Flammeovirga agarivorans: one gene and its partner. Each later gene encodes a partner of the first gene's protein in a complex. Links are inferred from orthologs where the notes say so. Each region holds a gene or a part of one and is shown on either strand. Other genes may lie near its edges.

Region 1 (15,427 bases):
TACATTGGTTGATAGCTTTCACTATGTTATTTCTTACTCTAACCATTTTTTTAAGGTTAGAATGGATGAACAAATATCTAATGAGTGATATCTTATTAGATCAACTGGCAAAAATTGATGTAAGTATCACAAAAGACCAATCGATTAAAATTGCCAAAGTCATTAGAGGACAAATGTGGCAATGGCATATTAATGCTGGATATCTTTTAATAGTATTATATGCTTGTAGATTAAGTTTAAACTTAAAAGAAAGAGGATTTAAGTTTACTACAATTACATCATCAACAGCTTCAGCAAAAGAGAAGTTTCAATGGTGGTTATATACTATTTTCTATATCTGTGTAGGAGGTAGTCTTTTAACTGGAATGTTTGTTATCAATGATATTGGTGATCATGAATTGATGGAGGATATCCACAAACTTTCATTGTATTATCTACTGAGCTTTATTGTTATTCACTTTGTTGGTGTTATTGCTGCAGAGCTAACTGATAATAAAAATATAGTATCTGAAATGATTAGTGGTAAAAACTAGTTGATTTTCAGGTTTAAACGAAAACTCCCTACTTAATTATAAAGAAATAAGTAGGGAGTTTTTTGTTAGTAAAGATATTTACTTCTTAAGATGGAGATGTCTGCTTGTGATAACTCTAAAACATTTTCAAAGTATTGGTCGATACTACCATAATCTTTTATAATCTGATCAAATCCTGCTTGAAGCCAAGTACGATCAACACCTAATAATTGTCTCATTATCTCTGGCTGTACACCCAAGAAAGAAATCTTTTTAATTAAGGATTCGTTTTTGCCATGTCTATAATGGTTTGAGAGTTCATATTCGTCATAGATAGTTTCAAGATCAACACCTAAAGCATAGAGAGTGAGTGCTGAACATAATCCAGTACGGTCTTTTCCTGCAGTACAATGGAAAACAATAGGCTCTTCTGTATTTATGAGAATATTAAAGTATTCTTTATATCGATGGGCCCATTTTTTTACAAAAAGACGATTCATTTCTAAAACTAAATTATCGATATCTTGTTGGGTTGTATTTTTATCCATAATCATAGTTTTAAATTCATCCATATTTCCGGGGTCTATGATCAAGTTGAATTCATTACCGTTCAACCTTTCAACAAACTTATCTGGATTCTCTTCTTTTTCTTGTAATGAACGGAAATCAACTTTACTTTTTACATTTAACTCAGATAGCTTTTCCCATCCATATTCGTCTATTTCAGAAAAATCATCACTTCTATAAATAGCTCCCCATTTCACTTGGTGATTATCTTTAGTATATATTCCTCCGATATCTCTAAAATTTGGAGCACCATTAATGGAAAGGTTTCTTTCTGAAACCCAAACACTATCTTGTTCTGAAATAGCCAAAAAAATGCCTCTATGCGATGGATGAAAATCGAGATCAAAATGATCGACTAATCTTCCAACTTTAATATTTCTATGATAGATGTCCCATTCTTTATCACCAAAGTTCTCAAACTTATAGTTTCCATCATCTGTTCTTTGGACATAAATTTCTTCAAAAAGAGTACGCTCAGGAGTATCTTTTTGCACATGCTCATTACATGACATCATTATTAATGTTGAAATTAAAATAACTAACTTTTTCATTGGGATAATAAGGTTTGAAGTCTCCTTCTTTTAAATTGTTATTTGATGAAAGAAGGAGAAGTGTAATAATTAATATTAGGTATACTTTATAGATTGTATCGAAGACCAATCTGTCCTCGGATACCATAGTACTCTACTTCTTCGGGACGATCAGGTGTGCCATGATAATATACTAATGGAGCATTAGTAAGATTATTAACTTCAGCATACATTTGGATTCGATTATTAATAGCATAACTACCAGAAGCATCTAGCATAAACATTTTGTCATACCATTGATAATGATTAGCACCAGCTTCTAGACGATATTCTGATATAAATGCTCCCTTATAGTTTGCTGCTAGGCGAAGCATTAAGCCATTGTGCTCATAATAAAGTGAGGCGTTGTATAAGTGCTTGGGTTGGTTTTTTAATGGTTCATAGACTAATTCGTCTTCTGAAACAGGAATCTCAATTTCTGACGCTGTGTACGTATAGTTCATGTCAATACCGAAGCGAGAGGCGAATCCAGGCAAGAAGGTTAATCGTTTTGAGAATACTAGCTCTAGACCGGCTAACCAACCACTATTAGAGTTTTCTGGGCGATAAAATGTAGTTAGAGTACCATCAACCATTCTTTGAGAGGCATTTGTATAAATGACATCATTTAGCTGTTTGAAAAATACGCCTGCTGATACTAAACCAATATCTTGAAAGAAATATTCACCCATTAAATCAATATTATGTGCATAAGTAGGGTTTAAATTCATGTTACCCCCACTAACAGTTGGTAGTCCATTGGCCCCCATATTTGTTGAAGTAGAAGGGTTAAGTTGAGAGAAATTAGGTCTTGCAAAAGTTCTTGTATATGCAAAACGAAGGTTGGTTTGCTCATTGGCAGCATATTTTAAATGAGCCATTGGTAATAACGAATGATAAGTGTTTGATGGAGATACAGCTTTTAAGTTTCCATCATTATTCATCTCATAGCCATCCATTTGTATAAAAGTGTTTTCATATCTTATACCACCTACAAAAAGTAACTTGTTGTTTAATTGCCACTCACCCATGATATATGCAGCTGAAACATTTTCTCTAGCATAAGTATTGGCTAATAATAAGTTATCAGTGTCTGTGAGATCAATAAAAGAACCTTGAGCATCCTTCGAACCAATCCAAGCGGCAGTTCTATCCAATTCGTTCATAGTAATATGCGGTAAGAGGTTTTTACCATATGGTGCTCCCATTTCTTTTAAGAATTGATTTTTCTGTGGTAAAGTCTCTGTATTAAAAGATGAAAGAGGATATACTGTAGCATCTGGAATTCCAATACCCGCCATAGAAAGATATACAGCTTGTCCTGTGATCATTTGGTGTTCTTTTCTTCTATGTTTACCTCCAAATTTTAATTTGAACTTATCATGTAATTGATTCTCAAGATTGAATTGATAATTCTGATCTGCTTCTCTTCCTTCAACACCAACCAATAATATCATATTTAAATTCATATGATCAGGATTTAATGGTATTTCATTATGAGGTAAAATACGGTAGGATGGGTCTCCAATACCATTTGGAGAATCCATAGCTAAATATTTATATCCATCACTGGAACGTCCTCCATAGGTTACTCCATTTTGTCTAAAATAGGTGAAAGGTAAACCATATTCCATATACTCATTATTTAAAGGTGTTCCCATCAATGAGCCTGTTTCATAATAAGATCCTTTCCAGTCTAATTTCCAACCTTTGCCAAGATGGTGTTCCCCTTCAATTTCTCCACCAAAAAGATCTGTATTTGCTGCATTTCTCCTTGTTAGCATTTCAGCAGCATTATCATCAAAATGGAAAGTATATTGTCTAGTTTGGTAGTCTTCTGACATTCTATTAAAAGTACCATTTATATAAATATGGTTTCTTTCATTGATTTTATAATCTGTTGCTAAGTAACCACCTGTAGTCACTCTTTGACCTCTATATTGTCTTAATTCCATATTATTGATGGAATAAGTAGGAGCTTCCTCAACCATATAGTTATAATTGATAATTTGATTATCCTGCGTTACACCTCTACTCCAAGATGAAGCAGATGCAATTACTCCTAATTTTCCATCAAGGAAACGCTTTTGAAAAATACCTGCGAAGTTATACCCTGGTTGATCTCCTTTTTCATTATATCCTGCTCCTAGATTGATATTTAACCCAAAGTCATCAGCTACTTTTCTTGTTTGAAGATTGATGCTTCCACCAATGGCATCACCTTCCATATCAGGTGTTAGAGCTTTAGTTACAGTTGCATATTCAATCAATTCACTTGGGAAAACATCTAATCCCGTAGACCTGGTGCCACCGCTATACGTAGACCCAGCAGGAAGACGGCTACCATTGATCATCATCGAGTTCCATTCCATTGGAGTTCCTCTTACAATGGCCATTTGTCCTTCACCTCTATATCTAGTAATGGAAACACCAGGTACTCTTTGAAGAGCTTCAGCTGCATTTCTGTCTGGTAATTTTCCTACTTGGTCAGCAGCAATAACATTTCCTATCGTTAAGTTTTTTTGTTGTAAACCTAAAGCTCTTACTTGTGAAGGAAGGTATTGAGAAGTGATAATGACACTCTCTAGTTCTGTGGCATTTTCATCCAGATGTATCGTTCCCAATTCAATATTACTTTCCTCTGTAATCAAGGCCGATTTGGTTACTTTTGAATAGCCAATAAATGAGAATTCAAAAGTTTGTTCGCCAGTGGGGATATTGTCTAAAAAGAATTTTCCAGATTGATCAGTAATTGTTCCTGTATTCGTTCCAACAAGTTTTATACTTACTCCTGGGAGAGGTCCTGTAGCATCTAATACAGTACCATAAATTGCACCTTTCCCTTGTGCATGGAGTAAGGAGTTTAGTCCAAAAATCATCACAATTAGTGATAAATAGTAAACTAGATCTTTCGATTTCATTTGTTTTTTCGTTTAAGTGATACCCAAATTTGTGGGCCAACGAAAAAAAAATCGACAATATGGATTGTCTTCAAATTAAATATAAAAACCGATTGTCTTTTACCTTGTAAGTTGCTGGTATTTAACTTTTTAGTTAGTTATTGCTAAATTGTTAAGTAATAATTACCCCAATTTACTTTTATACATTAAGTGAGTTTTCTTTATGATTAGACTTAAATTGACTAGGTGTATTCCCTGTAGTTTTTTTGAAATAGGTATTAAAAGTAGCTTTGGTATTAAATCCACATTCGAAGGCTAAGTGTAATAATTTTCGACTCGGGTCTTCTTCAATTAATCGAATGGCTTCTTGTATTCTATATTCATTAATGAATTGATAAAAGTTTTTTTCTAGATGAATATTTAAAGCCTCTGAAAGATGATGTTTTGGGGTTTTACTTTGTTCGGCTAAATCGGATAATGATAGTTCATGATTTAGGTATAATCTATTTCGTTCCACATACTGTGTGATTCTTTTGACAATAGTTTCTGCTTGATCTTTTGATAAGCTAGATCTTTCGTATTTTTTAGAACCTTCAATGGTTTGCTCTTCTTTAATTATTATTTCTGGAGACGATTCTATCTTTTGATTTTTTTTCCAGAGACTTACAGATTCTTTTAACGATAACTCATAACGTAGATATTGAATTGCAATTAATAGGAAAGTGATGTATGTAAAAGTCCTTAAGTAGGGGATAGGTATTATTTTAAAAAAGGCAGTTGTTACAATCAAGATTAAAATAGCAGAAAGAGGAATCATCCATTTGACAAATGCATTTGGGTATTTTTTTAATTGAACTAACCATAAAAATATATACCCAAAATACCCTAAAATACTTGGAACCATCACCCATGAAATATATTGGAAGTAATAATCCAGATAGATGATCTCTTTGTATATAATAGACATCACACCTATATATAAGTAAATAGTAAAACCAATAAAAAGAGGAATGAAATGAAGTTTCGAAAGTCTTTTTTTATTATACAACATTTTAAGAAAATCGAGAATCAAAGGTCCATATGCAAAAGTGAAACATGTCGCGTAGTACTGAAACATATATTCATCCTTTAGAATTAAGAGGATGTAACTTTTTATGGAAAAGTGGATAGCTAAAAGGATCAACATAAGCATCATAGGTGATTTGTTGATTTTGAAGCTTCCTAAATCGAAAATTAGAAAAATTGATAATAGTGTCTGGAATAGACCAATAGCCAATAAAGTCTGCATGTTTTTTTATTTAGACTTGCAATCTACCTATGGAATGTAAATTCAGTTTTGCATTAACATTATCTATCGGTCAACTTTGTTGGATTACAAAAAAATGAAGTAAAAAAAATCCCCTTCTCATTACAAAAAGGGGATTCTTAATATTTAAAATCTTACAGACTTAGTCTTCGAAGATATTTACGTCATTCAAGTCAGCAAATGCTTGCTCTAAACGAGAAATCATTGACTCTTCAGAAACTCTTAACCACTTACGTGGGTCATAGTATTTCTTGTTTGGCTCATCAGCACCTTCTGGGTTACCGATTTGACCTTGTAAGTAGTCATGGTATTTAGCTTCGTAACCGCGGATACCATCCCAAGTAGCCCACTGAGTATCAGTATCGATGTTCATTTTGATTACACCGTAAGAGATACCTTCACGAATTTCTTCTAAAGAAGAACCAGAACCACCGTGGAATACGAATTTAACTGGCTTCTTAGATTCAGTACCGTGCTTCTCAACGATATATTTTTGAGAATCATCTAAGATAGATGGAGTTAACTTCACGTTACCTGGCTTATATACACCGTGAACGTTACCGAAAGCTGCAGCTACTAAGAATTTATGGTCGATAGCACCTAATTGCTCATATGCGTAATCAACTTCTGAAGGTTGAGTGTAAAGACGAGAAGGATCAACGTCAGAGTTGTCAACACCATCTTCCTCACCACCAGTGATACCTAATTCGATTTCAAGAGTTTGACCCATTTTAGCCATACGCTCGAAGTATTTTTTAGAGATTTCCATGTTCTCCTCGATTGGCTCCTCTGAAAGGTCAATCATGTGAGAAGAGAATAATGGCTTACCAGTTTCAGCGAAGAACTTCTCAGAAGCATCTAATAAACCGTCAACCCATGGTAATAATTTTTTTGCACAGTGGTCAGTGTTTAAGATAACACGAGCACCATATTGTTCAGCCAATTCGTGAACGTGCTTAGCACCAGCGATAGCACCTGCAATTGCTGCAGCTTGACCTTCACCTTTAATGCCTTTACCAGCGTAGAAAGAAGCACCGCCGTTTGAGAATTGAATAATTACTGGCGCTTTAAGTTTTGCAGCAGTTTCCATAACAGCATTAACTGAGTTAGTACCTACACAGTTTACAGCTGGAAGAGCAAAACCTTTTTCAAGTGCGTATTGATAAACTTTTTCTACGTCCTCACCAGTGATTACACCTGGCTTGATATCATTAATGTTGAAAGACATAATTATAATTTGAATAATTTGTGATAGTGTCACACGTACATCTCGTGCGATCATTAGCGTCACAAATATACAACTTCATATTCTATCATGGTAGTGCAATTTTGGTGACTTTAGTAATGTTAATAGGTGTACTTTTGTCAATTTTTAATTTAATTTTTCACCATTTCAATAAGGTTATTAAATATTTATAATTATTTAGCTTTTACATTCTCTCTTGAAAAACAATACCTTGAACACAGTTTTTTTGATAAAATTCCGTAAAATCTCAATAAATTATTATGCAAACATACCTTTAAACTTTTTATCTGAATTCTTAATGAATATCTTTACGATCCAATTACGCATAAGTTTTATGTGTATTAATGTATAATTTCGATACAAGTTTAGTTTTTCCTATGGCTTGGTTTAAAAGAAAGGAACAGGGGATCCAAACCCCAACTTCAGAAAAGAAAGATTCACCAGACGGTCTTTGGTATAAAACAAACCAAGGCAAGATCATACATATGCAGGAGTTACGTGAGAACGCTTACGTTTGTCCTGATGATGAATTCCATGTACGTATTGGTTCAAAAGAATATTTTGAGATTATTTTTGATGATAACAAGTTCACAGAGTTAGATGAAAATATGACTTCTGGTAATCCATTATCATTTAAAGATAGCAAGTCGTACGAAGATAGAATTGCTGCTTCTCAGAAGAAATCTGATTTAAAAGATGCTTGTAGAACAGTATATGGTAAGGTAAATGATGTCGACTTAGTAGTAAGTTGTATGGACTTTAGCTTTATTGGCGGTTCTATGGGTTCTGTAGTAGGTGAAAAAATCGCAAGAGGAATTGACTACGCATTAGAAAACAAGTTACCATTCATGATGATTTCAAAATCTGGTGGTGCTCGTATGATGGAAGCAGGTTTCTCATTAATGCAAATGGCAAAAACATCTGCTAAATTAGCTTTATTAGAAGAAGCAGGTTTACCATATATCTCTTTATTAACAGACCCTACAACTGGTGGTGTAACAGCTTCTTATGCGATGTTGGGTGATATTAATATTGCTGAACCTGGTGCTTTAATTGGTTTTGCAGGTCCTCGTGTAATTAGAGAAACTATTGGTAAAGATTTACCAAAAGGATTCCAATCTGCAGAGTTCTTACAAGAGCATGGTTTTGTTGATATGATTGTCAACAGAAGAGAACTGAAGAGAAAATTAACGACAATCTTGAAGATGCTTCAAAATTAATCGTTAAAACTATTTATATTGAAGTCCTTAGAATTGCATAATACATTCTAAGGACTTTTTTTTGTAAAAACCTTTTTGTTCATGACTATCTTATCAATTTTAAGATAGTAGTACGAGCAGATTTGCTCAATTATCATATATCCCCTAAGAAAATAAAATGCGTCAGGTTACCGGAAGAAGAAATATAGACTGGTTAACAGTATTTCTTTACATCATCATGGTTATTGTTGGATGGTTGAATATTTATGCAGCTGTTTATCAACCAGATGCCCCTACAAGTATTTTTTCATTGAGTCTAAACTCTGGAAAACAATTAATGTGGATAGGAGGTGCCTCTCTGATAGCTTTCGTGATTATGATGGTTGACTTTAAGCTTTTTAGCACTTTAGCCTATCCTATATTTATAGTCACATTATTGGCATTATTAGGTGTTTTAGTAATTGGTCACTCTGCCGGGGGTAATACATCTTGGTTTAAAATAGGCTTTATCCGTATCCAGCCATCAGAATTTGCGAAGTATGCACTGGCATTAGCTTTAGCAAAATACATTGATGATCCTACTGTTCGTTTAGATAAATGGCGTTATTTGATAATGGCTTTTATTATTATCCTTATCCCATTTTCACTAGTTATGTTACAGAAAGATACAGGATCAGCCATGGTATTTGCAGCATTTTTCTTCATGTTGTACAGAGAAGGGATGCCTGCATGGATTATGGTTTTAGGACTTTGGATGGTGTTTTTATTTGTCACAGCCTTAGTGTCTACCACTTTGGTGGCAGGTGGAATATTAGGAGGAATGGTAATTATTGCAGTCATCTATATTGTTTACAATAAGCGACCTAAATCCATGATATTTATTGTCGTCGGGATAGGAACTTTATCTTTCCTATTTACAGAAGGTATCGATTATATTCTCTACGACATCATGCGACCTCACCAAAGAAAAAGAATTGAAGTTTTGGTGAATCCTAATATTGATCCTTTGGGAGTAGGGTATCAAGTTACTCAATCGAAGATTGCCATTGGTTCTGGTGGTGTTGCTGGGAAAGGATTTCTAGAAGGGACTCAAACAAAATTCAACTTCGTTCCAGAACAATCCACTGACTTTATTTTCTGTACGATTGGAGAAGAACATGGATGGATAGGTAGTTTGGTAACTATTGGACTTTTTGCCGCGTTAATTATTCGCTTAATTATGTTGGCAGAACGGCAAAAATCTAGATTTGCCAGAGTATATGGGTATTGTGTCTCCTGTGTATTCTTCATACACTTTATGATTAATATGGGAATGACAATAGGAATTTTTCCTGTAATTGGTATCCCGTTACCGTTCTTTAGTTATGGTGGTTCATCACTTTGGGCATTTACAATGATGCTATTTACATTTATCAAATTGGATAGTCATAGAACACAAATGCTAGCAAGAAACTAGTTGTTAAATATAAAAAAAGAGGCTGTATTCTTATTGTAGAATACAGCCTCTTTTTTTGGAGTTAGGTTATTTTTCTAAAGCCTTCTCATGATATAAAAGAATACCAATATTGAATAAGAACATTAGATTGTAATCTTCTTCATTATAATGATTCACCGAAAAACTTACAGGACCGATTGGACTGGTATAAACGATAGAGCCAGCTAATGCATAATCCATTGTACTTGGTTTAAAGAAACTATTCTTTGTTGTATTCGGGAAAATAGTGCTGCTATTGGCGTACTTTACATCTGTAGTAAAGAAATGCCCCTCTAAAAACAAGTTCAGATTTGGAGTGAAAAAGCTCTTAATTAATTTGAGACCACCTGCAAAAAACCTTGGACCTCTAAATCCATGTGTAAATAAGGACCTAGAATCTAGTAACGGATAGTATGCAGGAGCATTAGCAAGAGAAGTCGTAGTAGTAATTGAAGCCTCATAATTTGACCAAAGTGCATGCCCACGAACACCTAAAGTAAACCATTTCATAGGGAAGTATTGTTCATACTGAGCTTGAATTGTATACCAATCTTGAGATGTTTTTCCTTGGTAAGGTTCATCTATATAGATATTAAAATCACTATCTCCCCAAATATATTTTCCAGAAACTTTAAAATGTCTACCCGTAGTTGCAAAAGTTTTTCTATTCAATGAATTGGCTTCCCAAGCTACACCGGTTGTCCAACCTTCTAGTTTTTGTGAACCAACTAAGTCAATTCCGACTTGACTGTTATTTGAATCGAGGTCAATTAATACGATTTGATCATAACTATCTTTGTTCCAGAAATAGCCACCAAAGCCAATTAGTTTTGTCTTTCTACTTGTGGGAAATGACATTTTTCCACCCGCATAATTGTCAGCCCTATAAATGGATAGGTTTTCTTGAGGTTGAAAAATAAGTTCTTTGGCATTTCCATAATTCCACCTGTTAAGCACATATTCAGCACCTAGTGAAAAGGGAAGTTCTCTTGCATAAAGAGATTCTACTTCTGCTTTTATTGAGCTGTAAAAAGTACCTGCCATTGCTGATACTCTTACGGTATTTAATGACTTAGTAAATACGTTAAATTGCCCGTTGAGGTAAAATTGTCCAATACTCCTTGATGCAATATTACCACCAACACCTAGTTTAAACTTTTTATTAGGGGTTACATCTATCAATAAACTTGGTGTATTGTCAATACTGTCATATAGAAACTGAGCATCAACATTAGAAAAGTAATTATTGGAAAGTAACATGCTATATCCATCATAAAGTTCATTGATAGACGATTGTTTACGTCTTTTAGGCTTTACAATGTTTCTTACAAAAACTCTTTGTCCAAAAGTTAGATTATCTCCTAACTCTACTCTTGTGATAATTTCTTCATCAGGGTCAAAAAGAGCATCAAAGTTACTGTCTTTAGGTTTTACTTTTGGTTGATTATGTCCGTAGAGATCAACTACAGAGTCTATCATTGTTCTTGCATAACGATCACCAATAGCTAGAAGTGAATCAACAGGAGTAAAATCAGCAGCAGAATAATCATCTACAGGTACTCCAAGAAATATATCTCTTTCAGGATCCAATTCTTTAGGGTATACATTGTTCATAACGATGTATTTGAGGATATTTCCCTTAATTAATTCTTCATCATTTTCAGGATATTTCGCAAGCATATCATGTGCTCCTAGGTTGACGGCAATAACCATGTCAGGGTTAAACTCCTCTTTCATGACATCAACAGGGATATTATTATATATACCACCGTCGTATAAATATTTTCCATCGATTTTAACTGGCCTAAAAACAAGAGGAACAGCCATCGAAGCTCTGACAGCTTTTTCTAATGGCCCATGATCAATTACAATAGCTTTTCTTTCAAATACATCTGCAGCTACAGCTCTAAAAGGAATATCTAAGTTGTCAAAGTCGTAATTTATTTCTTTGGATTTTTTATAGAGTCTTGCAGATAGATTATAGTTTAATAATCCATCTGGCACTATAGTCGGATTCCATGAGAAACCATAAATTGAGTCTAGTTCTATATTGAAATTGATCCATTCGGCACCTCTGGATTGTCTTCCAAAATAATATTGATCTTCAGTATTGACTTTACCGTTGACCCAGTCTTGAAATTCAGGGTCACTCAATATCGTGATCATCTCATCGGTAGTGTAACCTGCAGCATAAAATCCGCCAACAATAGCACCCATCGATGTACCTGTGATATAGTCGATAGGGATTCCATATTCTTCCAATACTTTTATGACAGTGATATGAGCAATACCTTTTGCTCCACCACCGCTTAGTACAAGTCCAACAGTTTTTCGGTTTTTAACTTCTTGTTTAAACTCTGAATGGTTATCGGTAATATTTTGTGCCCAACAGAAAAGAGATTGAAAACTAAAAATTAATATGAATAGTATTTGTAAAGTACGCATAATAAAAAAATCCTTGTTGATTTGAAATTACCAACAAGGATTCAGAAAAAATACTTTTTACATAAAAATATTAGATACCAAATGCAGATTTAATCTTATCTACATAGTCTAATTTTTCCCATGTAAAGAATTCTACTTCTTTATTTTCAAGTTTTGTTGTCGTTACTTTTTGACCATTGCTTTCTACAATATCTTTCACTTCAACTTCAACTTCTTTTTTATAAGGTTTTTGTCCCATGTGACCGTAAGCGGCTGTTGGAGCAAAAATAGGGTTTGTTAATCCTAAGCGATCAACAATAGCTTTAGGTCTCATATCGAAGATTTCTTCGATTTTCTTAGAGATTTCAGCATCAGTTAAATCCACTTTAGCAGTACCATAAGTCGTTACATTCAATGATACCGGGTGAGAAACACCAATTGCATAGGCAACTTGTACTAATGCTTCATCTGCGATACCTGCAGCTACTAAGTTTTTAGCGATATGTCTTGATGCATAAGCAGCAGATCTATCTACTTTCGAAGGATCTTTACCAGAAAAAGCACCACCACCGTGAGCACCTTTACCACCGTAAGTATCTACAATGATTTTACGACCAGTTAATCCAGCATCACCATGAGGACCACCAATAACAAACTTACCTGTTGGGTTGATGTGGAAAATTGTATTTGCATCAATCAACTCTGCAGGGATAACTGTAGGGATAACATGCTTCTTCACATCTTCAGCGATTTGTGCTAATGCTTCATCGTCTGAAACTCCAGGGAATTCATCGTGTTGCGTTGAAACAACAATAGTATGAACTCTCAAAGGAGTATTGTCTTCATTATATTCGATGGTAACTTGAGCCTTAGCGTCAGGTCTTAAGTAACCGATTAATTCTGGTTCATGCTTACGGATTTCAGCTAATCTTTTCACTAAGCCATGAGAGAAAGCCAAAGCCATTGGCATATAGTCTTCAGTTTCAGTTGTCGCATAACCGAACATCATACCTTGGTCACCGGCACCTTGTTCTTTGTCGACACCTTCTCCAACATTTACACCTTGAGCGATGTCTGGAGATTGACTATGTAGAGCTACTTGTACACCACAAGAGTGTGCTGCGAAGTAGTAATCTTCTTTGTTATATCCGATTTTATCAATTGTTTCCCTTACAACGTCAGGGATTTCAACGTATGCTTTTGTAGTAACTTCACCTGCGATTACAGCTAATCCAGTAGTTACCATAGTTTCACAAGCCACGCGAGAGGCAGGGTCTTGCTTTAACATAGCATCTAGAATCGCGTCTGAAATTTGATCAGCGATTTTATCAGGATGTCCTTCTGAAACGGACTCGGATGTGAATAAATACGTCATATTTTATATTCTGTTCTTAGAATCTACTTGAATTTAACATCCCATTGTGTGATGAAGTCTACATTATCACTATTTGGGATTTTGCCTTTATATATGAGTTCGGTTGAGCCTAAACGCTCTATTTCGTATGATTTAACTGTTTTAATTTCTCGGTTTAACATCCAGTGAAAACTATAATTTGCAGAGTCGATATGCTGAGTCATAATCGTATTGGCATCCGAAGATGATGGCATATGTTCTGTAATAAGCGTTTTCCAATCGACATTTCGTATCCATTCGGCCTTTCTTTTTTTCATTTTCAAAAAAGTGTCCTCATTTTTTTTGGCTCTGTCCAATTTTGATAGTGCACTATTTAAGGCATGGATGTCAACAAAGGCGAACCTAATTCCTAATTTCCAATGTGTAGTATCGATCACTGATCTACTATCATACACACCGGGAACGTTATCAAGTTCTTCTGCAATGAGCATCAAAGGTTTCTTAAATTGACTGGGTTGGAAAATGCTATTGCCCTCTGCATTTTTATAAGCAGACACAATATTTAGCAACTCTTTACTTTGTGAAAAATCAAACGTAAAAGAATAGTTTCCTTTTCCGTCTTCCATAATCTGAAGCTGCTCCTGTAATTCAAAGCAGCTAGTAAATACTGTTGATAAAATAATAATACAACAGTTGAGATAAATATTCCTAAAAGCCAATCAGTCTAAGATTAAATGTTAACCCAAGTACTTATCAATTTTAGACATTGTACTGATAGACAGTACTTAATGAAATTTTTCTGGAGATAAACTCATCTTTTCTCGAACACCTTCGAGTTGGGAGTTAGCACCTTGCTTTGAGGAGCGCAGGTTGCCAAGACTTCATTGGGCCCAATCCCTCTGCCTTTCTTGATAAGTAATGCGATGCAAATATAGATAATTGGTTTAAAGATCAATAGATTTCATGCTTTATTTTTTTTCAAATTTTATTAACACTGTAATCTAATATACTCACAAAGAGTGGAATAAATCGAATTTTTTTCAAAAAAAATAAAACTACAATTTTCTTCAGATTTGCTACAGATTTGAAATCTACTTTTGTGATATCATTTAAATTCGACTCAATTCATGTTCAGAAAAACTTCCACATTAATCGCATTTATAACTTTCATTATTGTTTCAGCAGCATATGCCAACGACCCAATTAAAAAAGGTATTATTCTAGGTAAGGTAAAAGAAGCAGGTAGTAATGTACCTGTAGAATATGCTACTGTAAGTATTTTTGATCAAGCATCACATACACTTATTGGAGGAACAGTAACGAACCTTGAAGGTATGTTTGTTGTGAAAAATATTCCTGAAGGAATGTTTACCGTTGAAATCTCTTTTATCGGTTTTCAGAAGAATATTATTGATGGTGTTGAAATAGGTAAACCCAATTATAAAGCAAACTTAGGAGAAGTGGAGTTGTCTACAGATGCAGAAGTTTTAGACGCTGTTGAAGTAGTAGGTACTCAAAATTCTGTGACTTATGATATCGATAAGAAAGTAGTTAATGTAGGAACTCAGTTTGCCGCAATGTCAGGAACAGCAGTAGATATCTTAGAAAATATTCCTTCAGTTACTGTAGATGGTGATGGTAATGTGAGTTTAAGAGGTAGTTCTGGATTTACTGTTTTAATTGATGGTAGACCTTCAGTATTAGATGCTTCTGAGGCATTACAACAAATTCCTGCTAGTACAATTGAAAATATAGAGTTGATTACAAACCCTTCTGCAAAGTATGATCCCGATGGTACTGCTGGTATTATCAACATCATTACAAAGAAAAATAAGTTAGAAGGTGTAAATGGTGTAGCCAACTTTAATGTGGGTAG
Region 2 (15,508 bases), 490 kb from region 1 along the record:
CTCTGATATTTTGGAGGTAAAAGACTCACAAATTCATGTACAATCTGAATCTTTTGTTTTTTGATTGCTTCTTCATGTGGAGTCAACCCTGAGTCTTGAATATTCATACTCATGGTATCACCATCTTTATTGGTTACTTCAGCATCAATAGAATATGTTTCTAATTTCTTTTTACGGATAAAATCAATAGCGTTATTAGAGCCAATTCTGAAGAGCCACGTACTAAAAGTATAGTCTTTTTTAAACTTTGATAGATTTTTAAATGCTTTAGCGAAGGCTTCAATGGTTAGATCTTCTGCGTCATCCACATTTCTAACCATTTTCAAGATCGTATGGTATACCGATTTACGGTAACGACTCATTAGCTTTGCATAAGCTTGTTCATTACCAGCAATCGCTTCGTCTATTAATTTAAAATCTTCTAGCGCTTTTTGGGAAAACTGTCTGTCTAAATCCATGTGTTTCGCTTTGAGATCACTGAGGATACTCCTATAATTATTTGATATGCAATAAGCATTAAGTCCATAATAGTTATTTGCCACCACTTGTACTTGGTTTTAGTGACCGAGCAGAATTTGCAAAAGCATAAAGTGACGAGCAAAATACGTATAATTAGCAGCATAGGTATGAACAATAAATTTGCCATACTTTGTGGTACTAATAGTAAATATATAAAATATACTGCTATGTGAGAAGTGCTAAGTGTACCTAAAATTAATTTATTTGAAAAATTATAATGGTATCCAGCACCTGCATGTCTATTTTTTTGTCTAAACCAGCTCTTCCAATCTTTAGGAGGAGTACTCATTGTGATACTGTCAGGATAGGTAATTGCTTGAGTATTATGGGAGTTAGCCACTTGATTGATAAAGAGGTCATCGTCACCACTCATCACAGATTTATGTTTTTCGAAACCATTGTTTCGAATGAATAAATCTTTACAATATCCCATATTTCTTCCAACACCCATGTAATTTACCCCAATATTTGAAAAAGAAACATATCCAATTGCGGTCAGAATAGTCTCAAATAGGGTAAATTGTTGGACCCAAGAATGATTGTCGCATTTGTACATTCCTACACCTAAAACAAGCTCTTTATGAGCTAATGTAGAAGATAGACGTTGAATCCATTGGTTGGATACAGGAATACAATCTGCATCGATAAAGAGTAGGTGTTTATGTTTTGCCTTTTCTATTCCCTTAGTAATAGCATTCTTTTTTGGACTTATTCCATCCTCAATCTCTTTTATGTTTACAGCAACAATATTTTTATGATGATGTTGATATTGCTTGATGATGTTCTCCGTACAATCTGTAGAACGGTCGTTGACAATCACAATTTCAAAATCTGAATACTCTTGTTGTAAAAGTTTATCTAACAGGAGGGGTAAGTTGTTTTCTTCATTTTTTGCAGCAATTATTACACTGACAGGAAATGATGAAAATTCAACATTATTTTCCTTTTTCCAAAGTCGGATTGGAGCGATAATACCCCAAAATACCAACTGTGGTAAGGCAAGAAGAAAATAAATGATATTCCATTCAGTAATAGAAAAAAGTGAAAATAGATTTAGCATCAGGTTTTTTGCTTCTTTTTCTTAGCGGCAGGGAATAGGATATTATTAAGGATGAGTCGGTACCCAGGAGAATTAGGGTGAAGGTTTAAGTCGGTAGGTTCTTCACCAACTAAGTGCTGATAATCTTCTGGATCATGTCCACCGTAAAATGTCCACGTTCCTTTACCATAAGTACCATGAATATACCTTACTTCATTGGCTTCTGCTGTTTCACCCATCACAATCACATCCGACTTAACTAATTGTTTTTTAAAGGCAGTAGTTTGGCCCATAAAGCCTTTGATGTTTTGTTCATGATTTTGTGTTAACATTGTTGGAATAGGATCCCATTTAGCTGAAAACGAGAAAAGCTTAAAGAAGTCGTTGGCCTCCGTTAACCCTCTTTCATAATACTGATTATCAATATTTGAATATTCGTATTTGTATGGATCCATATATAGACGGAAGTCTTTAAAAGCAAATGTTTTACTAAAGTCTAATTTTGATTGTGCATGGGGATCTGGAGGATCACCATCATACATAAAATCACAAATATCTACCCCTTCAGCAGAAAGTGAGATGTCATAGGTATCTGTGGCAGAACACATAGCAAAAAGGAATCCACCACCAGCTGTGAAATCTCTAATTTTTTTAGCTACAGCTAATTTTAATTGAGAAACTTTTTCAAAACCATGTTTATGAGCTGAAGCTTCAAATTTCTTTTGGTTATCGATATACCACTTTTGTCTACCATATGCTCTAAAGAACTTACCATATTGTCCGGTAAAATCTTCATGATGTAGGTGTAACCAATCATATTTTGGTAATAGATCCGCAATTACTTCATCATCAAAAACGACATCGTAGGGGATTTCAGCATAGGTTAAAACCAATGTAACCGCATCATCCCAAGGCATTTTCGATGGAGGAGAATATACCGCAATTTTTGGTGGAACATCCAAACGCATAATATCCATATTCGCTTCAGGGTGTTCAATCTCTCTTTTTATTTGTACGGTTTGAGCATCTGAAATTACTTCATAGCTTACCCCTCTAACAATCATTTCGTTTTCGAAATCCTGTGCATATTTGAAAAGGAAACTTCCTCCTCTGAAGTTTAGTAGCCATTCTGCTTCCACATCTTTTTGTAAAACCCAATACGTAATACCATATGCTTTTAAATGATTGGTTTGGGTTTTATCCATAGGTACTAATATATAATTGGCATGTACCGAAAAGCTGATTAATAGTAGAAACCAAAAAAATATATTGTTGATCTTTTTTCTCATCGAGAATAATTTAGGCTTTCTTGATATGCTTCAAATTACTGAGCATGTTGATGAATTGAGTTATCTAAGTTCAATCATGAGGCGTTAAAATGCAATTCATTTTAGCAAGATTGTAAGATTTTAGTATAAATTTTCATCTATTACACTTAAAAATATTAAAAATCAGTAACTTAGAATCAGCGAACTAAAATTTTTTATTAACGATTCATCTCATTAGCTAATTATGAAAACTAAAAAACTAACCATTCTTCTATGTTTGGTGTTTACTATTATTGCTAACGCTCAAATCCCACAACCGTCTAAAACGACAATGACCTCCGGTGCAGCTCTGTTAGGAAGAGGAAATATACCGTTGTTTTCAAATAATGTATGGTCTGCTGTGAATGATGCCTCCTCCTCTGTAAATGTAAAAGAGTTTGGCGTTGGTTTAACTCATCAATTCCAGTTTCAGGATATTTCATCATTTGCTCTTGCAACTGTAATTCCTTTTTTAAATTTTTCAACATCATTTGGACTTGTTCGACATGGTAATACTAATTTGTCTGAACATGAATTACATTTTGGAATTGCCCATAAAATAGGAATTATCTCATTCGGTGGTGGTGTTATAGGTTATCAGCTAGGGGGACAATCTATATCGTCTTTATATACTTATGGAGTAAATATTAGCGTATTGGCAGATTTAACAGAAAAGTTTTCGCTAGGTCTGAGTATGAAAAATATAAGTCAATCAGTCTATAAGGAAGGGGTCTTTGGAGCAGATTTAAATTCCCTTTTTATTCTCGGAGGACAATGGATCCCGCATTCCACTTTAAAAATAATTGCAGCAGTTGAACAGCAGAAGTTTTATGATTTAATGTTTAAAACAGGTTTGGATTATCAATTATCATCAATAGTGTCTTTAAGGGGAGGTATTCAACTATTTCCTCTGGATTTAACCATAGGTACAGGTGTCAAATTATCTCATTGGAGTTTCGATTATGCATTTATTACCGATGATGTTTTGGATTGGTCTCATCAATTCTCCTTAGCTTACCACTTACATCACAAGTAGAATGAAAACTAACTTAACGATTCTCTTTCTTTTATTAGTGAACATCTGTATAGCCCAAATGATAGAAGATGAACAACTATTGTCTAAAGTATTTAGTGATGAACAACTTGAGCTCATGAGTCAAAGAGAAATAGATTATTGGCTAGAACTTTTTCATCATCCTAAAAATATAAATAAACTATCACTTTGTGATGCTCAAGTAATTTTGGCTTTGACTTATGATGAAGTTGAAGTTCTCAGTAACTATAGAAAGAAGTTTGGAAAATTCGTATTGGTTGATGAAATCGATCGTCTTAATTGGAGTATTCAAACGAAAGAGCGAGTGAAAAAAGCTATTTATGTAGCTAAAATAGATGAAAGTAATATGAGTGTTAAGCAAAGGTGGATGTCTCCAGATCAACATTATTTGATGCTTAATACAACAGTGAAGTACCCGCTTTCTAAAGGATTTACAGAAAACTATTATCAAGGAGTTCCACTATCATCACAGCTCCGGTTTAAATGGAAAAAACGGAATGATTACAGTTTTGCTCTCAATTTGGATCATAATGAAGGGGAAATTTGGTTTTGGAATCATAAGCAAAGGAGCTATGGGGTTAGTCATGCATCAGGACATATTTCATTGTATAATAAAGGTATCTTTTCTAAGATCTGTTTGGGAGATTATCAAATGATTAGTGGTCAGGGATTGGTGTTTGGTGGTGGATATTTTTTAGGGAAAGGAAGTGATCCTATTTTAAGCGTTATTCGAGGACAAGATGGAATTAGAGAGTATGCTTCTATGAGTAATGCTGGGTTTATGAGAGGGATGGCAACAAGTATAAAAATTACCAAAAACCTAAGCACAGACCTATTCTTATCATCAAAACGATTAAATGTAAACTTTAAAGATAAAGATTTTACGATTAATAATAGTTTAGTTCTGTATGACTCAACACTTATTGGCAGGAAAAATAATTTATCAGAAACGCTAATTGGAGGTAGGTTAGGGTGGAAAAATGATACGTTTTCTACTCACCTTAATTTTATGCAAGTAAATTATTCAACCCCAAGAGAAGGTCTAAATCACGATATAAGACTAAGTGCAAATATTCAGAGTATTCGTAATATGAGTTTAGACATGAGTTATCGTTGGAAAAATCTTTACTTTATTTCTGAAGTAGCAAATGATCTAAATAACAATTACGCTATTAGTACTTCATTGTTTATTGGTTTACTTAAAGGGGTCGATTGGTCGGTACTTTATCGCGATTATGATGTAGCTTATCAAGCACCATATTCGAATAGTGTTTCCGAAGGTAGCCAAGTTTCAAATGAACAAGGTTTTTATATGGGGTTTAAGGTGAATCCTAATAAGAAATTAAACATGACTTTTTTCTTTGATGTATTTAAGTTTCCTTCTTCAACTTATCTAAATAATGGTGGTAGAGAAGGAAATGAATGGAAATTGAACACTAGTTATGTTTTAAAAAAAGGACAGCAGATTCATTTTGTATGTAGTTATAAAGAGAAAGGGAGGTTCTATGCAAATGATTCATCACGAGTAAAACAGTATACTCAAGAACATTGGGTAAAATACAGTTTGAAATACTCGTTAGCCGTAACAAAATTTCTGAATTGGTCTGTTAGAGGGCTTGTTACACAATATCAATTAGGTCAGTGGAAAACTGGCTATATGTTTTTACAAGATGTAGGTTATAATAACCCAATGAAATGGAATGTTTTTACCAGAATTGCCATGTTTTATTCTCCAAGTTATGAAACAAGATTATATGCTTATGAGAAAAATTTACGGTATTCTTATTCATTCCCTCCGTATTATGGCATAGGATGGAAGTCGTACATATTGATGAAGTATAAATTCGGAAGAGGTAATTCCATTCAAGCAAGGTGGGCTTATACTGTATTTAATGATCTACAATCAGTGGGAAGTACTTGGAATAGTAGTAATGGAAATACTATTCAAGAAGTAGGGGTACAATTGTTTCTTAAGATATAAAAAAAGCGGTAAGCCAAATGATTGGATTACCGCTTTTATATGTTTAGAGATCAATTACTCATTGAAAACACCCATTTTTGAGAATTTCTCAATACGGTTGTTCTTTAAAGTAAGTGTATCTAATTTTTCTAATTCAGCAACCTCTTCAAGGATTGTTTTCTTCATGATATCAAACATTTCTTGAGGGTTAGTGTGAGCACCACCTAGAGGTTCAGGAATAATCTTGTCGATAAGACCGAAAGATTCCATATCCTTAGCTGTAAGCTTTAATGCTTCTGCAGCTTGCTCTTTGTAATCCCAGCTTCTCCAAAGGATCGAAGAACAAGATTCTGGAGAAATTACAGAATACCAAGTGTTCTCTAACATCATTACAGAGTCACCGATAGCGATACCTAAAGCACCACCAGAAGCTCCTTCACCAATAACGATACAGATAACAGGTACTGTAAGCTTGAACATTTCTTTCAAGTTACGAGCAATAGCTTCCGCTTGTCCTCTTTCTTCTGCTTCAATACCAGGGAATGCACCTGGAGTGTCAATGAAAGTAACGATTGGCTTTTGGAATTTCTCTGCAAGTTGCATCAAGCGAAGTGCTTTTCTGTAACCTTCAGGGTTCGCCATACCGAAGTTACGCATTTGGCGTTGCTTCGTGTTACGTCCTTTCTGTTGACCGATTAGCATAAAAGTTTTGCCTGCGATAGTACCAAGACCACCAACCATAGCTTTATCATCACCGAAAGCACGGTCACCATGCAATTCAACGAAGTCGTCTGTAATTTGGTAAATGTAGTCTAGTGTATAAGGGCGATCAGCATGACGAGAAAGTTGTACTCTTTGCCAACGTGTTAGGTTTTCAAAAGTACTCTGTTTTAACTGAGTAATTTTACTTTCAAGTTCGTTTATTGCTGTACTTACATCTACGTTATTTTGAGATGCAAGGCTTCTCATGTCTTCAAGTTTCGCTTCGAGTTCTGCGATAGGTTTCTCGAAATCTAGCAGTGTATTTTGGTCCATTGCTGCGAAATATAAATGGTTAAATTGAATTTAGTAGACAAATGTGTTTACTAAATATTTAATATTCAGATCGCAAACATACACAATAAAGTTCGGAAAGGAATATTTTAATCGTTAAATCATACGAAAAAAGCCACTTCTTGTAATAGAAGTGGCTTATTCCTAGTGTATTATATATTTTATTATGCTACACCTGCTAATGCTTCAGAGATGTTCAAGATGTGATCACCGATTCTCTCCATTGAAGCTAGAAGGTCGTTGTATGCTAACATCTGACCTGCTGTTGTATCTGCATTTTGTAACTCATTAGAACGTTGTAGATGTTCTCTACGCAATTCTTTACGTTTAGCATTTACCTTTTTCTCAGCACTAATAGCACTATCAAGATCTACATTTTTGCTGTCGAGGTTTTTCATCATTACTTCGAATGCTTCATCAACAATATTAAGGAAGTCATCTAAATCTTTGGCTTGCTCTTGAGATAACCAAATTTTTTCGTCATAACGCTTCTCGATAGTAAATGTCATCCCTTTATAGATATCACCAATTCTTTCAATTTCGTGAGCAGCTCTTAGTAAGTTGTTCACCTCAGTAATTTGAGAAGAAGAAAGTGATTGATCTTTTGAGATTTTAGATAAGAAGATCGTTACCTCGTGGTGCATTCTATCAGAGTTTTCCTCGAATTTACGCAACTTAGAAGTATACTTCTTTCTATCTTTTTTATTTTCACTACTTGTAGAAAGCATCGCTCTACATGTATTTGTTTGTTTTGCTGCAATCTTACCAAAACGCTTAATCTCATTTTTAGCTTGCTCAACACCAGCTTCATTTGCGATTGGTCGTCCATCAGAAATAAATTCTAAAGAATACTCATCTTCATCTTCTTTCTCTGGTACCATCTTGATTACGATATCACGAATCTGATGTACAAAGAATACCATGATAAATGTATTCAGAATGTTGAATGTGGTATGGAAGATTGAAAGAGCTACTGGAACTGCTTCAGGATCTGTCATTGGATCACCTGTTCCAAAGTAATTTGTAGCTATATATACGATTAACTTCAAAAAGAAAGGATAAATCAGTAACATCCAGAATACACCTGTAACGTTAAAGATTAAGTGAGCTCTTGCCGATCGTTTTGCATTAGTATTACCAACAATAGCAGCAAGGTTTGCCGTAATTGTAGTACCAATATTTTCACCTAAAACCATTGCTGCAGCAACATCAAAAGGAATGACCCCTTGGTTACATAGTACAAGCGTTAATGCCATGGCTGCTGATGATGATTGTACGATAATCGTAATTAAAGTACCCACTACTACAAATGCAGCAGGAGCAAATACACCTAAAGCACCAAATGATTCTAAGAAAGAAAGTTGTTCGTGACTTAATTCTGGAACAGAGTTCTTTAACTCTTGAAGACCAATAAATAATAAAGCGAATCCTACTAATGTGTTACCCCAATCTTTTGTTTTCTTCGAATTAGCAAACATCATTGGGAAAGCGACAGCAATAATTGGCATTGCTAGCTTTGCCATCTTTACTTTGAAGCCTAAGATCGAGATAATCCAAGCGGTAACTGTAGTACCTACATTGGCCCCCATAATCACCCCTATAGATTGAGTTAAGCTTAATAATCCAGCATTAACAAAACTTACTACCATTACAGTAGTAGCTGAAGAGGATTGAATGATTGTAGTGATAAGAAAACCAGTAAATACACCGGCAACTCTGTTTGAGGTCATTGCAGAAAGAATGCTTCTCATTTTATCTCCTGCAACGTTTTGGATACCTTCACTCATGATTTTCATCCCGTAGATGAAAAGCCCTAGCGATCCAATAAGTTGTAAAAACTCAAAAATACCAAATTCCATATCTAACGTAAATACTACGAACTCAAATTCACTTGAATTTTGAACTCACAAATTAACTCAATTACAATCGAATCTCCCTTGGTTGAGTAGTTAAATTAATAATTTGTTAACCTTGGATGAAAATAAATGTAAACCTGAGTACTTATTTTATTAGTCTTGAATAAATATTTTCCAACTAATATTTACCCCCAAAATGAATACTTTCTCATTTTGAAACGCAATAATGTAACTTTCTAAATTATTATCATAATAAGTTCCTTATTTACACCATTAAAAATAGATATTATTTGCAATTCGGAAGGTATTTGCATGAGCTTCTATGATTAAGTTTAGTTGTGGAGAATACCCTCCCCCCATACTTACTGCGACAGGAACTTTCTCTGTAAAACACTTTTCAAAGACCATTTGATCTCTGTCCTTACAACCTTGCATACTCATCCCTAGTTTTCCCAATTTGTCAGTTTTTAAAATGTCTACACCTGAAAGGAAAAAAACAAACTGTGGTTGAATGTTAGAAAATAGTTCTTCTATTTTTTGTCTGAGTATTTTTAAGTAAGTAGTGTCATCTGTTTGATCTTCTAATGGGATATCTAGATCTGATGTTTCTTTATGCATAGGGTAATTGTTTGCGCCATGCATGCTGAAAGTAAATACCTTATTGTTGTCTTGAAAAATTTCTGCAGTACCATTGCCTTGATGTACATCAAGATCGAGAATTAAGATGCGTTCAAACCCTTTATAGTCGATTAAATATTGAGCGGCAACTGCAAAGTCATTAAGTAGGCAAAACCCTTCCCCATGTTCTGAATAAGCATGATGTGTACCTCCAGCAATATTCATCGCAACACCATATTTTAAAGCATATTCAGTACAGTCTATTGTCCCTTGTGTAATAATTAATTCCCTTTTAATTAATGCTGGAGACATAGGAAGACCAATACGTCTTTCTTCTTTATAACTTATTTCTTGATGTTTAAGCTTATGCCAGTATTCCGGAGTATGTACCTTTAATATATGTTTTTCTTCTACTTCCACTGGAGCAAAAATATTATCTTCTTCTATTGTACCTTCATATTTTAGTTGTTCAATAAGAAGAGGATATTTATCCATCGGGAATCGATGATCTTTCCTAACGGGATGTCCATAGCAAGGGTGATACGCAATCTTCAGCATTCACTAATAGGTTTTTGCAGATAACATTACTAAAGTACAAGCTTCCTCGAAGAAGATATTTTCTTGGCGAAGCTTCTCATAAAAAACTTCATTTTCTGTACCAGGATTGAATATGATTCTTTTCGGCTGTAATGAAATAATGTAATCCATCCAGTTTTCCTGATGTCCTGGTCCTACATACATAGTTACAGTATCTACGTTATCAATGTGTGGCTTTTCATTAATAATTTTTACACCATTGCCTACTTCACCTTTTTTTATTCCTAATGGTATGATTTCATGACCATGTTCTGTTAATCGCTGTGCTGCAAAGAAAGCATATCTAGAAGGATTTGGAGTAGCTCCAATAATCACTGTTTTCTTCATTTTGATGTTTAATTCAATTGTTTTTTATGATTTTGCGAATATAAAATTTACATTTACTAACAAAAGTAAACTCTTCAAATTTTTTATTCACCAAAGCAAACTAATTAACTATGATAACAAAACTAATTAGATCATACTATGTGATCTTGATTTCATGTGTCAGTCTCATTGCCCAAGAAGTTCCAAAGAAAATGTCATACGGTAAGGTTTCTGAAGAGATGTTGAAACTCAAAACCTATGAAAAAGACTCTACTGCCAACGCCTTTGTTATTGGTGATGTTGGCCGACTATATTTCGATGTTAAAGATGGGAAATGGGTGACATATTTTAAACGCCACACAAGAATTAAAGTTTTCAATAAGGAAGGTTATGATCAAGGAGATATATCAATTCCTTATTATATGGCGAAAAACTCTGAAGAAAAAGTGACAAATATAAAAGGTTCTATATACTCATTAGAGAATGGAAAAATCGTTAAAGAAAAGATTTCTGGAGATGATGTTATCAAAGAAGAAATAGATAAAAACCATGGAGTTTATAAAATTACATTTCCGAATTTAAAGGAAGGTTGTGTATTTGAATATACTTATGTTCATCAATCTGAGTTTACATATAACATTAATGATTGGGATGTACAAAGAGAAATACCTGTTTTGTTCAGTAGCTACAATATGGAAATTCCTGAATATTTTAAATATCAGGTAACTAATTCAAGATATTACACCATCCCAGAGTTGCAGTCTGGAAGAAATCAAAAAACATTTAATTTAAGAATTACTCCACCAGATGGAGGCAGACCTGAGTTGCACACTTTCGATGAAGATATTACAGTGAGGAAATGGAGAGCAGAATATGTTCCGGCATTTAAAGAAGAGCCATTTATGACTTCTCCTCATGACTATTTAGGTCGTTTAGAGTTTGAGTTGCTAAGCTCGAACTATGATCGAGAATTTCATTCATCTTCTTGGAAGAAAGTAATGAATGAACTGAGAACTTCCGTTAGTGTAGGAGGACAATTAGGAAGAACTTCTTACATGAAAGCTCAGTTGGAAGCAATTAAGTCAGAGACTGAAGATCCAATGCAAAGAGCATTTTTAGCTTTTGAATTAGTAAAAAACCGTATGATGTGGGATGGTAAAGCAACGATTTATTCAAAGGATGGTTTGAAAAAACCTTTTCTCGAGAAGAAAGGTAGTTCCGCTGATATTAATTTAATGCTTGTTGCTGCTTTGCAAGAGCTGGATGTTGCAGCAGTACCTCTATTTACCAGTACTCGTAATTATGGGAAGATTGTTAGGAGTAGCCCAAAAATGACGCAATTAAACTATGTATTGGCTTGTGTGAATATTAATGACAAGATTATACTTTTAGACGCTACGGATAAACTACTTTCTTTTGGAATGTTACCCAAAAGAGCACTCAGTTATCAAGGTGTTGTGATGAGTGATAACTCTCATGTTAATGGTGAGTTCATCAATATCAAACCAAGTAATACAGATTATGAATCTGTTAGAAGCAGTATTGTAATTGGTGATGATTTCTCAGCAAATGCAGAGATAATATATACTTATAAAGGATACGGAGCTTATCGTTGGAGAAAAAAGTTAGTCAAGGAGCCAGAGGAGGAAGAGTACCTTACAAAAATTGAGGAGAAACATAGTAATGTTTTGATAGATGAATATTCAAATGAAAATAAAGATAAAATAAACGATTTCGGTAAAGAAAACTTTAAGGTGACATTCGAAAGTGTTGTGGAAAAAGTAGGGGATAAGTTGTTTTATAATCCTATGCAAATGATAGAAAAAAGTAAAAATCCCTTTACTCAAGAAGCTAGAAAATATCCTATTGAATTCCCTTTTCCTATTGCTAGAAAGTTTATGATAGAAACTCAACTTCCTAAGGGATATGTTGTAAGTGAAGTGCCAAAACCCATCATCATGAAGCTACCAGAGAATGCGGGTAAATTACGTTATAGCGTTCAACAATCTGGAGATAAAATTATTGTCATTTTCGATCTGAAAATTCAGAAACAAGTATTTCTACCTACAGAATATGGAATACTGAAATCGTTCTTCGATAAAATTTATCAGTTCGAAACTAATCCTATTATGATTTCTAAAAGAGAAGTAGAATGATAAGAAAAATATTTTTAATTGTTCCTTTGATCATATTTTCAATTAGTGCAAATGGTCAGGGGAAAATTACTGAGGAACTTAAAAAAAATGCTGATGCTATAATTTTAGAAGATCGACAGGTGTTTAATATCATCGATGATGGTCATGCTGTATTTCAGCAAACCATGAAAGTGATGATTTTAAATAAATCAGGAAAAAAGTATAGTGTAATGGGAACTTCTTACGACCCTTTAACTCCAATAAAGGAATTTGAAGTTAAGATTTTAGGACCTGGAGAAAAAAAAGCTCGAAAGTTTAAGTCATCTGAAATAAAAGATGTTAGCTATGTGAGTAACTTTTCTGTTTTTGAAGATGATCGAATAAAATATGTAGATCCTGAGATTACTACTTTTCCTACTATCGTTGAGTTTTCCTATGAGCAAGAATTCGATGGATTATTTATTTATCCTTCTTGGAGCCCAATGGCAGGTGAAAACTTATCAGTGCTCCAATCCACTTTTGAAGTACATACACCCCAGAATTTTCCTTTACAAATAGATTCGCAACATGTGAACAAACATAACGTGTCTTTGGTAAATGGAAGAACTGTCCATGAATGGAAAATTGAAAATGTATCATCTATAAAAGGGCGAGAGAAGTTGGCTCCTAGCCTAATCTCAAACTTCCCAAGAGTAAAAATTGCACCAAGAACCTTTACTTATGAAAATACAAAAGGTGAATTAGACAGTTGGTCGTCTTTTGGAGAATGGATAGTAGGTTTAAACGAAGAGTCTGATGATTTACCAGCATCAACGATTTCAGAAATAAGAGCTTTAACATCAAAAGCCTCAACAAACCTTGAGAAAGCTCAAATTGTGTATCAGTATGTTCAGGATAAAGTTCGATATGTAAGTATTCAATTAGGTATTGGAGGCTTCCAACCTATGAAAGCATCATTGGTTGATGAGAAGAGTTATGGAGATTGTAAAGCACTATCTTTTTATACACATTCTTTGATGAAAGCTGTTGGAGTAAAAAGTCACTATGCGTTGGTAAAGGCGGGAGACAGTAATTATTCTATTAAAGAGTCTTTTATTAGCTCTCAGTTCAATCATGTTATTTTATGTTTACCTGAGATAGACCAAGATACAGTATGGCTTGAATGTACAAGTCAGTCAGCACCTTTTGGCTATTTGGGAGATTTTACTGGAAATAGAAAGGCGTTATTAATAGATAAGGGACAATCACACCTAGTAAATACTACTAATTATTTATCTGATGATAATTCTTTTGAAAGATCTACTAAGATTAATGTATCAGGTACAAACTTATCTTCGGCATCATTAGAAACTGTCGCAAAAGCAAAAGGTTATCAGTATGATCGATTTAGCTATTGGGTTAAACTGACAGAAAAAGAAAGAAGAGAAACATTTCTGAAAAGGTATGGTTTGATGACTTCTGAGCTTATTCATTTAAATATTGAACTTAATAAACAATACCCATCACCTTCTGTGGATGTTGATTTTCTACTTCAAGTGAATGAATATGCGAAGACCTTTGAAGAGGGAGGAATGTATCCTATTTATCCTTATGCAGATGAGTATAGTTTACCTAAAAGGTATAGATCAAGAACTCAGCCATTTGAGATTAAATACCCTTATACAGACTCTGATACTCTATATTTTAATTTGACTGAAGGTGTTGAACTAAAAGAGATGCCTGCAGATATATTTATTGATAAAGACTTTGGTAAGTACCGATTATCTTTTGAAAAAGTAAATGAACAACAGATCAAAGTACTTCGTATTTTGACAATGAATAAAGGAATCTACCCTGCTGAATTATACTCTCAATATTATCTATTTTGGAAGAAAGTGTTGTCAAATGATCATCAGAAATTCTGGATTAGTAAAGTAGAGAAAAATGAGCAGAGTTTGGATAATTAAAGTTCTCAATTAATTTTTTACAATTCTATTATTACTATTTAAACTTACTATGAAAAACAGTGTATTCTGTCTTATTATCGCAATTGCTATCATTTTTACTCAACAATCTTATGGTCAGAAAGTACCTAAAAAGCTGACATATGGAAAGGTCTCAAAAGAGTTATTAGCGTTAAAGAGCTATGACAAAGATTCTACTGCCAATGCATTAGTTATTGGTGATATGGGGTGGCTAACTTTTGATATTGAAAATAATTCATGGATCATCAGAACCAAACGTCATTTGAGGATCAAAGTTTTTAATAAAGAGGCATTCTATTTAGGGAATATCAAGTTACCGTATTATAAGTATAAAGGCACTGATGAAGTAATCAACTCTATAAAAGGAGCTATTTATTATCTGGAAAAAGGTAAAGTAGTCAAGAAAAAAATTGATCAAAGTGATGTTCGAATTTTAAGACATTCTAAAACTAAAGGTTTTTATAAAGTTACCTTTCCTCGTTTAAGAGAAGGCTGTGTTATCGAGTTATTTTACAATAAAAACTCAGAGTTTTTAAGCCATATTGATAATTGGGAAGTTCAACGAGAAATTCCAGTTTTAATGAGTACTTTCTCAATGGAAATACCAGAAAGTATGAAATATAAAGTAGTGAACTCTAGATACTTTCCTATAAAAGAATTGCCTTCAACAGGTTCATCAAAGACATTCAACCTTCGAACTAAAGATAATACATCTCTTCAAAGTTTAACTCTCGTAAAAACAACAAATGACGAGTATATACAGAATTATAATGTAAGAAGATGGAGAGTAGAACAAGTTCCTGCGTTTAAAGAAGAACCATTTATGACTTCACCTCAAGATTATTTAGCAAGATTGAAGTTTGAATTATTTAGTGCGAATAATAAACAGGATTATCATTCGAATTCTTGGACAGGGGTTGTAAAGGTTCTGAATTTACATTCGAGAGTAGGTGATCAGATGCATAGGGTTGGTTTTATGAAAGAAAGGTTGGATGACATAAAAAATAAGACTCCAGATCACCTTGAAAGAGCTAAACTAGCATATGATATCATATCAAAGAGAATGAATTGGAATAAAGAATTGTCAGTTTATTGTCATG

The links.
Region 2: the proteins of accD (region 1) and HGP29_RS00845 are in contact, whole or in part, in a solved structure (PDB 8UXZ), measured with the Escherichia coli proteins. The link is inferred for Flammeovirga agarivorans from one-to-one orthologs.

What each region holds. Positions count from the first base shown.
Region 1 is NZ_JABAIL010000001.1:664,357-679,783, forward strand. What follows is about bases 6,611-9,398. They hold accD (acetyl-CoA carboxylase, carboxyltransferase subunit beta), read left to right. Parts: upstream 6,611-7,477; coding sequence 7,478-8,320; downstream 8,321-9,398. Other genes in these bases: fbaA (class II fructose-bisphosphate aldolase), read right to left, coding at 6,611-7,082; rodA (rod shape-determining protein RodA), read left to right, coding at 8,478-9,398. Also shown: HGP29_RS02780 (cytochrome b/b6 domain-containing protein), read left to right, coding at 1-533; HGP29_RS02785 (tyrosine-protein phosphatase), read right to left, coding at 599-1,630; HGP29_RS02790 (TonB-dependent receptor), read right to left, coding at 1,717-4,569; HGP29_RS02795 (helix-turn-helix domain-containing protein), read right to left, coding at 4,748-5,836; more of fbaA, read right to left, coding at 5,997-6,610; more of rodA, read left to right, coding at 9,399-9,755; HGP29_RS02815 (patatin-like phospholipase family protein), read right to left, coding at 9,822-12,218; metK (methionine adenosyltransferase), read right to left, coding at 12,289-13,572; HGP29_RS02825 (hypothetical protein), read right to left, coding at 13,596-14,177; HGP29_RS02830 (TonB-dependent receptor domain-containing protein), read left to right, coding at 14,679-15,427.
Region 2 is NZ_JABAIL010000001.1:179,153-194,660, forward strand. The notes cover bases 4,935-7,803. They hold HGP29_RS00845 (acetyl-CoA carboxylase carboxyltransferase subunit alpha), read right to left. Parts: upstream 6,915-7,803; coding sequence 5,955-6,914; downstream 4,935-5,954. Other genes in these bases: HGP29_RS00840 (hypothetical protein), read left to right, coding at 4,935-5,900; HGP29_RS00850 (Na/Pi cotransporter family protein), read right to left, coding at 7,097-7,803. Also shown: HGP29_RS00820 (sigma-70 family RNA polymerase sigma factor), read right to left, coding at 1-458; HGP29_RS00825 (glycosyltransferase), read right to left, coding at 449-1,579; HGP29_RS00830 (asparagine synthetase B), read right to left, coding at 1,579-2,847; HGP29_RS00835 (PorV/PorQ family protein), read left to right, coding at 3,158-3,901; more of HGP29_RS00840, read left to right, coding at 3,903-4,934; more of HGP29_RS00850, read right to left, coding at 7,804-8,791; HGP29_RS00855 (histone deacetylase family protein), read right to left, coding at 9,062-9,964; HGP29_RS00860 (CoA-binding protein), read right to left, coding at 9,968-10,330; HGP29_RS00865 (DUF3858 domain-containing protein), read left to right, coding at 10,441-12,465; HGP29_RS00870 (DUF3857 domain-containing protein), read left to right, coding at 12,462-14,390; HGP29_RS00875 (hypothetical protein), read left to right, coding at 14,440-15,508. UniProt on the Escherichia coli protein: Component of the acetyl coenzyme A carboxylase (ACC) complex. First, biotin carboxylase catalyzes the carboxylation of biotin on its carrier protein (BCCP) and then the CO(2) group is transferred by the carboxyltransferase to acetyl-CoA to form malonyl-CoA.